2 regions of the Desulfitobacterium metallireducens DSM 15288 genome follow, and region 1 is predicted to be linked to the other one. Evidence: riboswitches for the same ligand, from Rfam matches in the RefSeq annotation. Region 1 holds a riboswitch; the other holds the start of a gene.
What was found. Region 1 has a riboswitch for cyclic di-AMP ahead of DESME_RS02485 (KUP/HAK/KT family potassium transporter). Riboswitches for the same ligand answer to the same signal wherever they lie in the genome.
Positions count from the first base shown of each region.

Region 2: linked by a shared signal. The riboswitch ahead of eam (glutamate 2,3-aminomutase) and the one ahead of DESME_RS02485 (KUP/HAK/KT family potassium transporter) in region 1 are both predicted to bind cyclic di-AMP.

Region 1 covers NZ_CP007032.1:509,405-514,656, forward strand. Annotated here, with positions in the region: gene DESME_RS02475 (putative bifunctional diguanylate cyclase/phosphodiesterase) at 1-427, shown strand, start outside; gene DESME_RS02480 (class I SAM-dependent methyltransferase) at 600-1,298, opposite strand; gene DESME_RS02485 (KUP/HAK/KT family potassium transporter) at 1,314-3,320, opposite strand; cyclic di-AMP (ydaO/yuaA leader) riboswitch at 3,501-3,647, opposite strand; lysine riboswitch at 3,901-4,082, shown strand; gene DESME_RS02490 (transporter substrate-binding domain-containing protein) at 4,190-5,038, shown strand; gene DESME_RS02495 (amino acid ABC transporter permease) at 5,126-5,252, shown strand, end outside.
Region 2 covers NZ_CP007032.1:806,961-812,212, forward strand. Annotated here, with positions in the region: gene DESME_RS03880 (methylated-DNA--[protein]-cysteine S-methyltransferase) at 90-656, shown strand; gene DESME_RS03885 (VOC family protein) at 673-1,086, shown strand; gene mnmL (tRNA modification radical SAM protein MnmL/YtqA) at 1,150-2,109, shown strand; gene eam (glutamate 2,3-aminomutase) at 2,161-3,402, opposite strand; cyclic di-AMP (ydaO/yuaA leader) riboswitch at 3,502-3,627, opposite strand; gene DESME_RS03900 (GntR family transcriptional regulator) at 3,759-4,358, shown strand; gene DESME_RS03905 (histidine kinase) at 4,465-5,252, shown strand, end outside.

The sequences.
Region 1 (5,252 bases):
CTTGGAACTTGAATTAACGGAAAGCCTTTTCATGGTTGAGCGAGTGGAGGCCATTCGTAAGTTGAACTTACTCGTCGAGAAAGGAATTCAGATTTCCATCGATGATTTTGGAACTGGGTATTCCTCCTTAAATTATCTGCGCTATCTTCCCGTTAATGTTATCAAGATTGATAAAGAATTTATGCGCAATATCGGTAAGTTAGCGTATGATGAAGCTCTGGCAGAAGCGATCATCGCGATGGCTCATAGTCTAAACTTGCGAGTTGTCGCCGAGGGGATAGAGACTGAAACCCAGTATCGTTTTATTCGGGCTAAGGGATGTGATGAGATGCAGGGGTATTTCTTTAGCGAGCCAGTCGATGCAATAACCTTTGAAACTTTAGCTTTTCATGTCCAAGCGGACCAGGTTAAAGTTGCTTTGATCTGAAATGCACTCTATCGTTAACATGGGGCTGTTGCACAATAAACTGAATGGTTTGTTTGGGCTACAACGTAAATAGGTACATAAGAAGAGGCTTATCAAAGTATACATAAAAAACATCCGATCAGTGAGAAAACGAAAGTTTAACTCACTGATCGGATGTTTTTTTATTCAACACTCATCGTATAGTCTTTACCCACTTTGCTACCACAAAGCCAGGATTTCCTTCCCTTTTTTCCTCGATAGAAAGGGCTTCAGAGGTTGTTTGAACATTCGGTGGGAAGAAAAGACATTCGCCAATTTCGGCAGAACCACCGATTTGCCAGGAACATATTTCTTCTTTGGTATAAAGAGCAGCACGGGCGAAGACCGAATTGGGCTTGTTGCGAGCTGATTCCGCATAGTACTCACTCCAGGCACTCATGCCGGCGATGAGTCCGATCATTAGGCAACCCCCGGGCTTTAAACGACTAAAAAGTTTTTGCAATACTTTTTCCGGTTCAGGCACAAATTCAAAGGCGGTCATGGAAAAAATTCCATCATAGGTTTCGAGTTGATCAGGAATTTCTGTAATATCAGCATGCCACCAGTGAACACGATTCGTTTTTGAGGTGTTTTCCTCAATCGCCGCTAGTTTCTTTTTGGCCAGAGCCATCATTTCACCGGAAATATCGACTGCAGTGACCTCATAGCCCTCTTGCACAAGCCAGCTCGTATATTGTCCAGTACCACATCCGATCTCAAGAACCTTTGGACCCGGTGTCTTGAACATGGACTGGGCCAGGTGACGTTCAACTTGATCAGATACTGATCCAAGCTCAGTATCATACCAGGAATCATAACGTGCAGCAACGGGGTCAAAAAGTGCTTCGTTCATTCGCAATCACCTCTATTATCTAGTTTCTCTTTCGAGTTTGATTGATCTCGGGGCTCCAAAGTGTAAAGGAACGTGTTCAATTTTAACATCCGTATGTTCGAGCCCAAACCATCTCACCGGAGAAACTGTAATTTCCTTTATATAGAGTCTAAATTGCATGATTAATCGTTCATATAAAGGAAGATCACTATCATAACCCAGTTCTTCACGGACTAAAACAAAACAGAAATCCCCAATGTTACTGTTGACTGCATTTGTAGAATACACTTGCGGTTGTTGTTTTATTTCATCGGCCTCCATCAGATCGGTTACCACTTGCCTTAAATACGTACTCACTTTTTGTTCCATCCTAAATCCCAAACGCAGTTGCACTTTGAAAACAAAATCGGTTCCGAAGTTTTCCACGGAGTAGGCCATCGTCCTGGGTTCATCGGTCACTTCTACGTTTACAAACCAATAAACTTCCGCTCTTTTTGGCCGTTTATCTAAAATCGAATAAATAATTTCATTGTTGACCTTTCCTGGTTTTGATTTGCTGGTTAGATAAACTAAATTCGTGGCATATACCGGAATATGTTCATCTCTTCTAAGATGATCAAGCTTAGTAATATAATCTTCCAATGAAACGGCTTTTGACACAACTTGTTGAAGTTTTGCCGCTTTAAACCATAAAACCATCATGATTAAAATGAGAGAGGCGATAATTATTGTTACAAATCCACCATGGAAAAACTTCGAAGCACTCGAAATGAAAAAAGCAGTTTCCAAAGTTCCAAAAAGGATAACCATTAGAAACGAAAGTACCCTGGATACGTTTTTTTGAAGAAGATAATTAAACAACAAGATTGTGGTCATCAGCATCGTAATAGTAATTGCTAACCCATAAGCTGATTCCATGTGTGCAGAAGTTTGAAAGAAGAGAACCACTCCTATACACGATAACATTAAAAGGATATTAACGATTGGAATGTACATTTGGCCTTTTGACATAGCAGGATAGTAGGTTCTTAATCTCGGTAATAGATCCAACTTAATGGCTTCGGAAACCAGTGTAAAGGATCCGGAAATTAAAGCTTGGGAAGCAATAATCGCGGCTATCGTTGCAAAGGCAACACCAAAGATGCGAAAGTCAGACGGCATCATCTCAAAAAAAGGATTAAATCCTATTATCTTATGAAAGCCCGGATTGTCCTTGATCTGTAATAACCAAGCTCCTTGACCAAAATAGTTAAGCAATAAGCAAATCTTTACAAATGGCCAAGTTGCGTAGATATTTCTTCTCCCGACATGTCCTAAATCCGAATACAACGCTTCTGCTCCCGTTGTAGCTAAGAATACACTACCCAAGATTGCAAATCCGACTTTATTTTCGTCACTAAACAAGAGTTTAATTCCATAGTAGGGAGAAAAAGATTTTAAGATATCAAGGTTTCCGAAAACATGGATAATACCGAAAACACCTAACATGAGAAACCATAAAACCATAATGGGTCCAAATAATCGTCCTATGATCTCAGTTCCCGTTCGTTGGATCAGGAACAGGACACAAAGAATGATAACGGTAATCAAAAGAACAGTGGATTGGTTCGAGCCAAAGTTATTTATATAGCTGGGAATACCTTTTAATCCTTCTACAGCAGTTGTGACAGTAACGGCCGGAGTCAAAACGCCGTCTGCTAAAAGGGCTGCTCCCCCAATCATCGCTGGAACAATCAGCCAGGCACCCCGCTTTCGAATTAGTGAATACAGGGCAAGGATGCCGCCTTCTCCATGATTATCTGCTTTGAGTGCAATTAGAACGTACTTGATCGTGGTAAGTAAGGTAAGAGTCCAGAAAATAAGGGAAAGAGAACCGTATATAAATTCAGGGGTAATTGATCTTAATCCACCGTTACCTTCAACTAATGCCTTCATAACATATAAGGGTGATGTACCAATATCACCATAAACAACACCGATTGTTACGAGCATACCAGCTAAGGTTAAGGGCCGTTCTTTGCAGATATTTAATGCCTTTTCCATTGTTCTATCCCTTCATATCTATTTGTAAGCCTTCTGTATAAACAATTTTACGTAGGTAGTCGCGTATGAAGTTTTCTCGATTAGCTACAAGTTTATTTCATACTGTGATGTTCACAAAAAAGAAAAAACCCCATTTGGGGTTAATGTCTTGCATAACAAACCAAAGGGTATGGTTTGCTTTTTGCCCCCTTTCAACGCTTACGAGGTTAGCTGTCGGGTTCGGATTGAAAGGAATTTACCCGTCACCTTTCGGTGATTCACCCCATTTGGCTAATCGATAGCCGGACTTGGTTCCCCCGCTTCCATAGAATTCAGCGCTGGCTATATTTAACTTAAACTATAATAATCCCTATATATTAGATTGTATAGCACCAAATTTGGGCAGATACTTTTTATATTCTCCAATAAGGCCTATATTTTACTGTAGTTCGTTTGATTATTAACAACATGCGCTATATCTTCATTTTTCTACAAAATCCTCGACTTTTGTGTTAGAGTCTTAAACAATTTGAATACTAAGTTGACAGACAAAATGTGTTGTTGTAGACTGAGCTTAATTATATATTAACCTCACTTTTAATGGTGAGGTAGAGGCGCGGCTTTCAACAGTCTTTAGTAGAGTTTGAGATGCGGAGAAACTAAGGAGAAGGGTAGGTCGCCGAAGTTAATAATATTCTCAGTATTATTAGCTGGGTCTGTAGTTAAGAGCTACAGGACTGTCTCAATAAACTACCCAGTTTATTGAGTTGAGCTATCTCATTTGGGATTAAAAGGGGGAATATAGGGTAACTATACAAATAGAGACCTGAGTTCATCTCAGGTCTTTTTTTAATGGTTTAAAATTAGTAGAATTAAAGGAGAGGGTATTTGTGAGAAAGAAGTTAACGTTATTATTTGTAATTTCCTTATCTCTTATCATGTTGGTATCAGGATGCGGATCAAGCAATAGCACTGAAAGTTCAAAAGCCCCTGCAGCCGCAACAAATGGAACCTTCAAGGTTGGGATGGAAGCGGGATATGCGCCGTTCAACTGGACTCAAAAGGATGCGTCCAATGGTGGGGTTAAAATCGAGGGAACTTCAGAATATGCTGGCGGTTATGACGTAGAAATCGCTAAGAAAATTGCAAAAGGGTTAGGAAAAGATCTCGTTATTGTTAAAACAGAATGGGATGGTCTTGTTCCTGCCTTAACTTCGGGTAAGATTGATGCGATCATCGCAGGGATGTCTCCGACTGAAAAACGTAAGGAAACCATTGATTTCACAAACAACTACTATAAATCTAATTTGGTCATGGTCGTTAAAAACGGCGGAAAATATCAAGGCGCGACTTCGATTCAAGATTTCAAAGGTGCGAAAATCACAGCTCAATTAAACACCTTCCATTATTCAGTGATTGATCAAATTAATGGTGTTGCTAAACAACCCGCGATGGACAATTTCCCAGCAATGAGGGTTGCTCTTGAATCAGGGGTTATTGATGGATATGTTTCAGAACGACCGGAAGCTGTAAGTGCTCAAACTGCGAATTCTAATTTCAAAATGGTTGAATTTAAAGAGGGTTTTGTGACTTCACCGGATGATACGGCAATTGCTGTGGGAATTGCTAAAGGAAGTCAGCTCACTCCTAAAATCAATGAAATCTTAGCGGGAATTTCAGAGCAAGAACAGACAAGTATTATGGATACGGCAATTAAGAATCAACCCGCTACTAAATAAGGTTGGAACATTTTAATATGATTATCAAAACCGGCTACATTATAATGCAGTCGGTTTTATGATGTTTCTATCATAAGGAGGAGAAAAATGAGCTTTCAATGGCTTGTAAGAATTGTTTCAGAAAACGGGCCCATGTTCATTCGTGGCGCTGGATTGACCCTTTATATTTCCTTGATTGGTACAATTATTGGTTCAATAATTGGGCTATTAGTAG
Region 2 (5,252 bases), 300 kb from region 1:
CCAGCCTTTTTAGCCATTTTTATGTTATCTATACTAGGTAAATGATATGATAAGGTGGAAGAAAAGGGCAATAAAGATAAAGAAGATCAGTGATAAAGGAGAGGACGGGTTTGCACCAATCGCCAGAGATTTATTATTGGTTTGAAAGCATAGAAACAAAGGGATTTACCTGGAATTTGACCGTGGCTTCGACGTCGCAAGGAGTGTGTTGGGTAGGCTTGGGCGAGCCAGAGGATGAAGAGCAAACTCTTAAAGCTCATTTCAAACGTTGGATTCCTGAAGCTGTATTATTAAACCGAAGAGAGTTTAATGTTCAGGTACTCGAGCAACTCAATGAATACTTTGTAGGTCAACGACAGGATTTTACGCTTTCGCTTTATCCGTTAGGAACTCCATTTCAACTCAGCGTTTGGGAGGAGCTAAAGAAGATCCCTTATGGTGAGACGTGTAGTTATGGTGATATCGCTCGACGATTGGGGAACCCAAAGGGTCAAAGAGCGGTGGGAATGGCTAATCATAATAATCCCATTGGAGTCATCGTTCCCTGTCACCGGGTCATCGGTAAAAACGGAGACTTGACAGGGTATGCTGGAGGAATTCATCTGAAGGAGCGTTTACTTGCGCTGGAGAAGCTCGATCAGAGAATACACGAATAGAGGGAGGAAGATGAATGTGGAAGGGAAAAATATTTTTAATGGGGTCGAACATATTGGTATAAAAACCCTCAATATAGAGGAAGGAATTCGATTTTATACAGAGGTACTTGACTTTGAGCTTTTATATAGGAAGAAACCGGGAGACTCTGAACTTGCCTTTCTTCGACTGGGAGGAACGGTCATAGAACTCGTTGAAATCAAAGAGGGACAGCGTTTTGAGGACGGATGGGTTAATCATCTTGCCTTCACTGTATCGGATATCAATAAGGCTGTAGCATGGTTAAAACAAAATCAGGTTACACTCCTTCAGGAAGAGCCTAAATCAATTGGCGACGGAAGATATAATTTCTTTTTCCGTGGGCCATCTGGAGAAAAGTTGGAGTTGTTTCAAGAATTGAAGATTGCCTTTGAACATTTTCCAGATGTCTGATAATCTTAGGTAGGATTTCCTTCCTATTAAAATCGTTTTATTAAAGGGTGTGATCATGAAGAGATGGGATTTGCACGGTTTTCTGCCTGGCAAAATGGGGAGAAGCGGTATAATACGTTGAATAAACATCTGCGAGAGACTTTTGGTGAAAAAGTTTTTAAGGTTTCTTTAGACGGTGGCTTTACTTGTCCGAACCGAGATGGAACTAGAGGTTGGGGTGGGTGTATCTATTGTAGTTCTCGTGGTTCTGGAGATTTTGCTGGAGAAGTCTCACATTCAATAGAACAACAATTTGTCGAAGTTAAAGAAAGAATGTGTAAAAAATGGCCCAAGGCTAAGTACTTAGCCTATTTTCAGGCCTATACCAATACCTATGCACCGGTTTCTAAACTTCGCGAGGTCTATGAAGAAGCCCTATGTCAAGAGGACGTTGTCGGGATATCTATTGCAACTCGTCCGGATTGTTTGCCTGAAGAAGTGTTAGATTACCTGGAAGAGCTTAATCAAAGAACCTATCTTTGGGTTGAGCTTGGGCTACAGAGTATTCACGATCGAACAATGAATTGGGTTAGAAGAGGGCATACCTATGATGAGTTTTTAGCGGGAGTTGCAGCTCTTCATGATCGGGGAATACGTGTTTGCGTCCACGTTATTCTAGGCTTTCCAGGAGAAACGTATGAGGATATGATGGCGACAGCTCAGGCGGTGGCAGCGCTACCTGTTCAGGGAATTAAGATCCATTTACTCCATATTATCAAAGGAACTCCCTTAGCAAAGTTATATGAAAGGGAGTCGTTTCCTCTACCTACGTTTGAAGAGTATGTTAGCCTTGTTAGCGATATTCTTGAAGTATTACCCCCGCAAATGATCATTCACCGTTTGACAGGTGATGGAGCGCCTGATGATCTAATTGCTCCTTTATGGAGTCGTAAAAAATGGGAAGTCTTAAATGCAATAGATCGGGAATTACTAAAGAGGGATACCTGGCAAGGTAAATCCTTTAGCAAAGATCTAGAAACATAAAAAATAAAAAAGTAAGGGCCTAAGATGGCCCTTAACTCATGTGCATTTTAATTAGTAGTTAGGGTAGTGAATAATATTTCCCTCCCAGGTTCGCAGGGTAGCCTCTTCATCATCTAAGGAAAGTAGATACTGGGGTAGAATTGGCGTTTTTCCTTTTCCACCAGGAGCATTAATTATATAGGTAGGAATGGCTAAACCGGAAGTAAATCCTCTGAGCTTTTCCATAATATCTAGACCATTTTCAATTTTAGGAATAAAATGATGTGTGCCCTTGACATGTTTCGCATGAAAGATATAGTATGGACGAACTCGAATTTTCAAAAGCTCTTGGTTTAACCGTATCATTATATCGGGTGTATCATTAATATTTTTCAGAAGCACAGCTTGATTCCCTAAAACTACTCCGGCAGAAATAAGCTTATCCGCAGCCTTTTTGGCTTCTGCTGTAACTTCCTTAGGATGATTAAATTGGGTGTTGATATAAATCGGCGGATACTGCGCTAAAATGGAGCACAGTTCATCGGTGATCCGCATGGGAAGGGTGACGGGGACCCGGGTACCAATCCGCTTGATTTCTACATGAGGAATGGAGTGTAATTCTTCGAGAAGCCAATGGAGCGTAAGGTCGCTTAACATCAAGGCATCTCCACCTGTAATTAAGACATCACGAATTTCTGGATTGGCTCGGATATAGTCTAAAGCGGCTTGGAGTTGAGCACGGGTCTCGTGGCTATCGGTTTCACCGATATTTCTGCGTCTTTGGCAATGACGACAATACATAGCACAGAGATTGGTGACATTGATAATTAACCGATCGGGATATCGTCGTGTAATGCAAGGAGCAGGATTGGTAAAAGCTTCACCCATAGGGTCTTCTTCTCCGGTTAAATCCAGTAGTTCCTCGATCCGTGGAAGACCTTGTAAACGGATAGGATCCCATGGGTTAGAAGAGTCCATTAAGCTTAAATAATAGGGGGAAATAGCCCATCGATAGGTTCTTCCGACTTCAAGGATATCTTGTGCTGCTTGCTCAGTTAGAGGCAAGAGTTCTTGCAAGATCTGCAAATCCGTAATCCTGTTTTTCATCTGCCAGTGCCAATTTTCCCAATCCTCAAGAGTAGCCTTAAAGGTTGTAAGGATTCGATCTCGACTTTGAAGGTATTCATCCTTTAAAAGAAAACCTGTAGGAATTTTCTCTTTACGATTCATGTAAGGTATGGCCTTTAGCTTTAGCTCATTTGCACGATGTAAGGATTGCAATCTTTCATTTAATTCTTTTGATTCTACTGCCAATGAATTTCCCCCTTTTTATGTTGTACTTATCTTTTGGGAAATTAAAAGGAGCCTATAGTGGCCCCTAAGAGATCGAATGTGCTGATTAATAAAATCAGTACTTCTTGTGCGAGCTAGCTTACGAGGTTAGCTGACGGATTCGAGCGCACGCTCTACGCATAAGATGCGATTCACCCCAAAAAGTGGTTCCCCCGTTTCCCCTTAGGAATTAGGCCTTATTTAATTTTTATTATTTGTAATTGATTACCAACAACTTTATAATAACATAAAGGTTGTTACCAGTCAATGGGATTGAAGAGTTAATAATTGGTAATGATATTTTATGAGTTAAATGTTTCAAGGAGTGAATTGTAGAAATGGAACAGTCACGTTATCAAGAGATCGCCCTCGAAATTGCCCATTCTATCGTTATGAGTGAATATCAAGAAGGGGAAAGAATACATGGACGGTCGACGTTGGCGGGTCGATTCAATGTTTCTCCAGAAACCATTCGCCGCGCTATTGCAATCTTGCAAAATGCAGGCGTTGTTATGGTGAATCAAGGGATCGGAATTACGGTAACCTCAAAGGCTCAAGCCGAAAAGTTTTTGAGAGCGTTTGATCAGAAAACGGAAGTTCATGTGTTTCTTTCGGAATTAAATGAGTATATGGAGAAACGCAGGCAACTTGATTTAAAAATTGAGGGACATTTGAATAAAATTTTACTATATACAGATCGTATGATGTCTCGCTGGATGGATGTAGCAGAAGTCGAAGTGGGCAAAGATTCAGTAGCGGCAGGGCAAACCCTGACCCAACTCAAAATTCGAGAACGGACAGGCCTTACCGTTGTCGCAGTTGTCCGAAAAGGGATTGAACAATTCTCTCCGAATTCTGGATTTGTAATTGAGAGCGGAGATGTACTTCTAGTTGTGGGGGCAGAGCAGGGAAGAGAAAAACTCCAAGAAATACTTTAATGAATACAGGAAGTCGCACCTCACTGTCGAACTCTTAACTTTATTAAAGTGTAACTAGAGCTATCGCTATCGCTAAGTTTTCTTTAGAAATTGAGGGATGCGACAGATGACTTGGATTTTCTTGTTGGTTTTAGGAGCAGAGGTTGTGATGAGTATAGCCTCGCAAAATCTTCGGCTTCTTCTCGTTTTTCTGATCGGGAATATGCTTTACTTGCTTCTTTACACTGAGTATCAACGACGGCGGATTCGGAGTTTGACCACTGAACGCAATGTGGAAGTCAGCTTCAAGATTGCCCACGAAACGCTTCCTTATCTTCGAAGAGGTCTTAATGCGCAGAATGCTGAATTTATGGCTAAAATTATTCAAGAGATCGGTCAAGTCGCTGCAGTTTCAATTACAGACTGTACGAAGCAATTGGCTTATTTAGGTGTAGGCTGTGACCAACATCATCCTGGGGATAAGATCTTGACGGCAGCAACCCAGGAAGTGATTCGGACAGGAAATTATAAAATCGTCCGAACACAAAAGGAATTAAATTGTCCGCGTCAAAATGTTTGTGATTGTCCTATTGCAGCTGCAGTAGTGGTGCCTCTGCATTCTCAAGGAAAAGTTGTTGGCACGGTGAAACTCTATGAAACTAAAGATGGGCACCTGTCTCCTGATTTGATCCGGCTTGCTTTAGGAATGGCCCAACTTCTTAGTCTTCAGATCGAACTGGCTGAATTAGATCATCAGGCTAAGCTGGCGACAGAAGCTCAACTTGATGCTCTGCAGGCTCAGATCAATCCCCATTTTTTCTTTAATGTGCTGAACACGATTATTGCAACGAGTCGAACTAACCCGAACCGTGCACGTCGTTTACTTATATATCTTTCGGAATTCTTCCGCTGGGC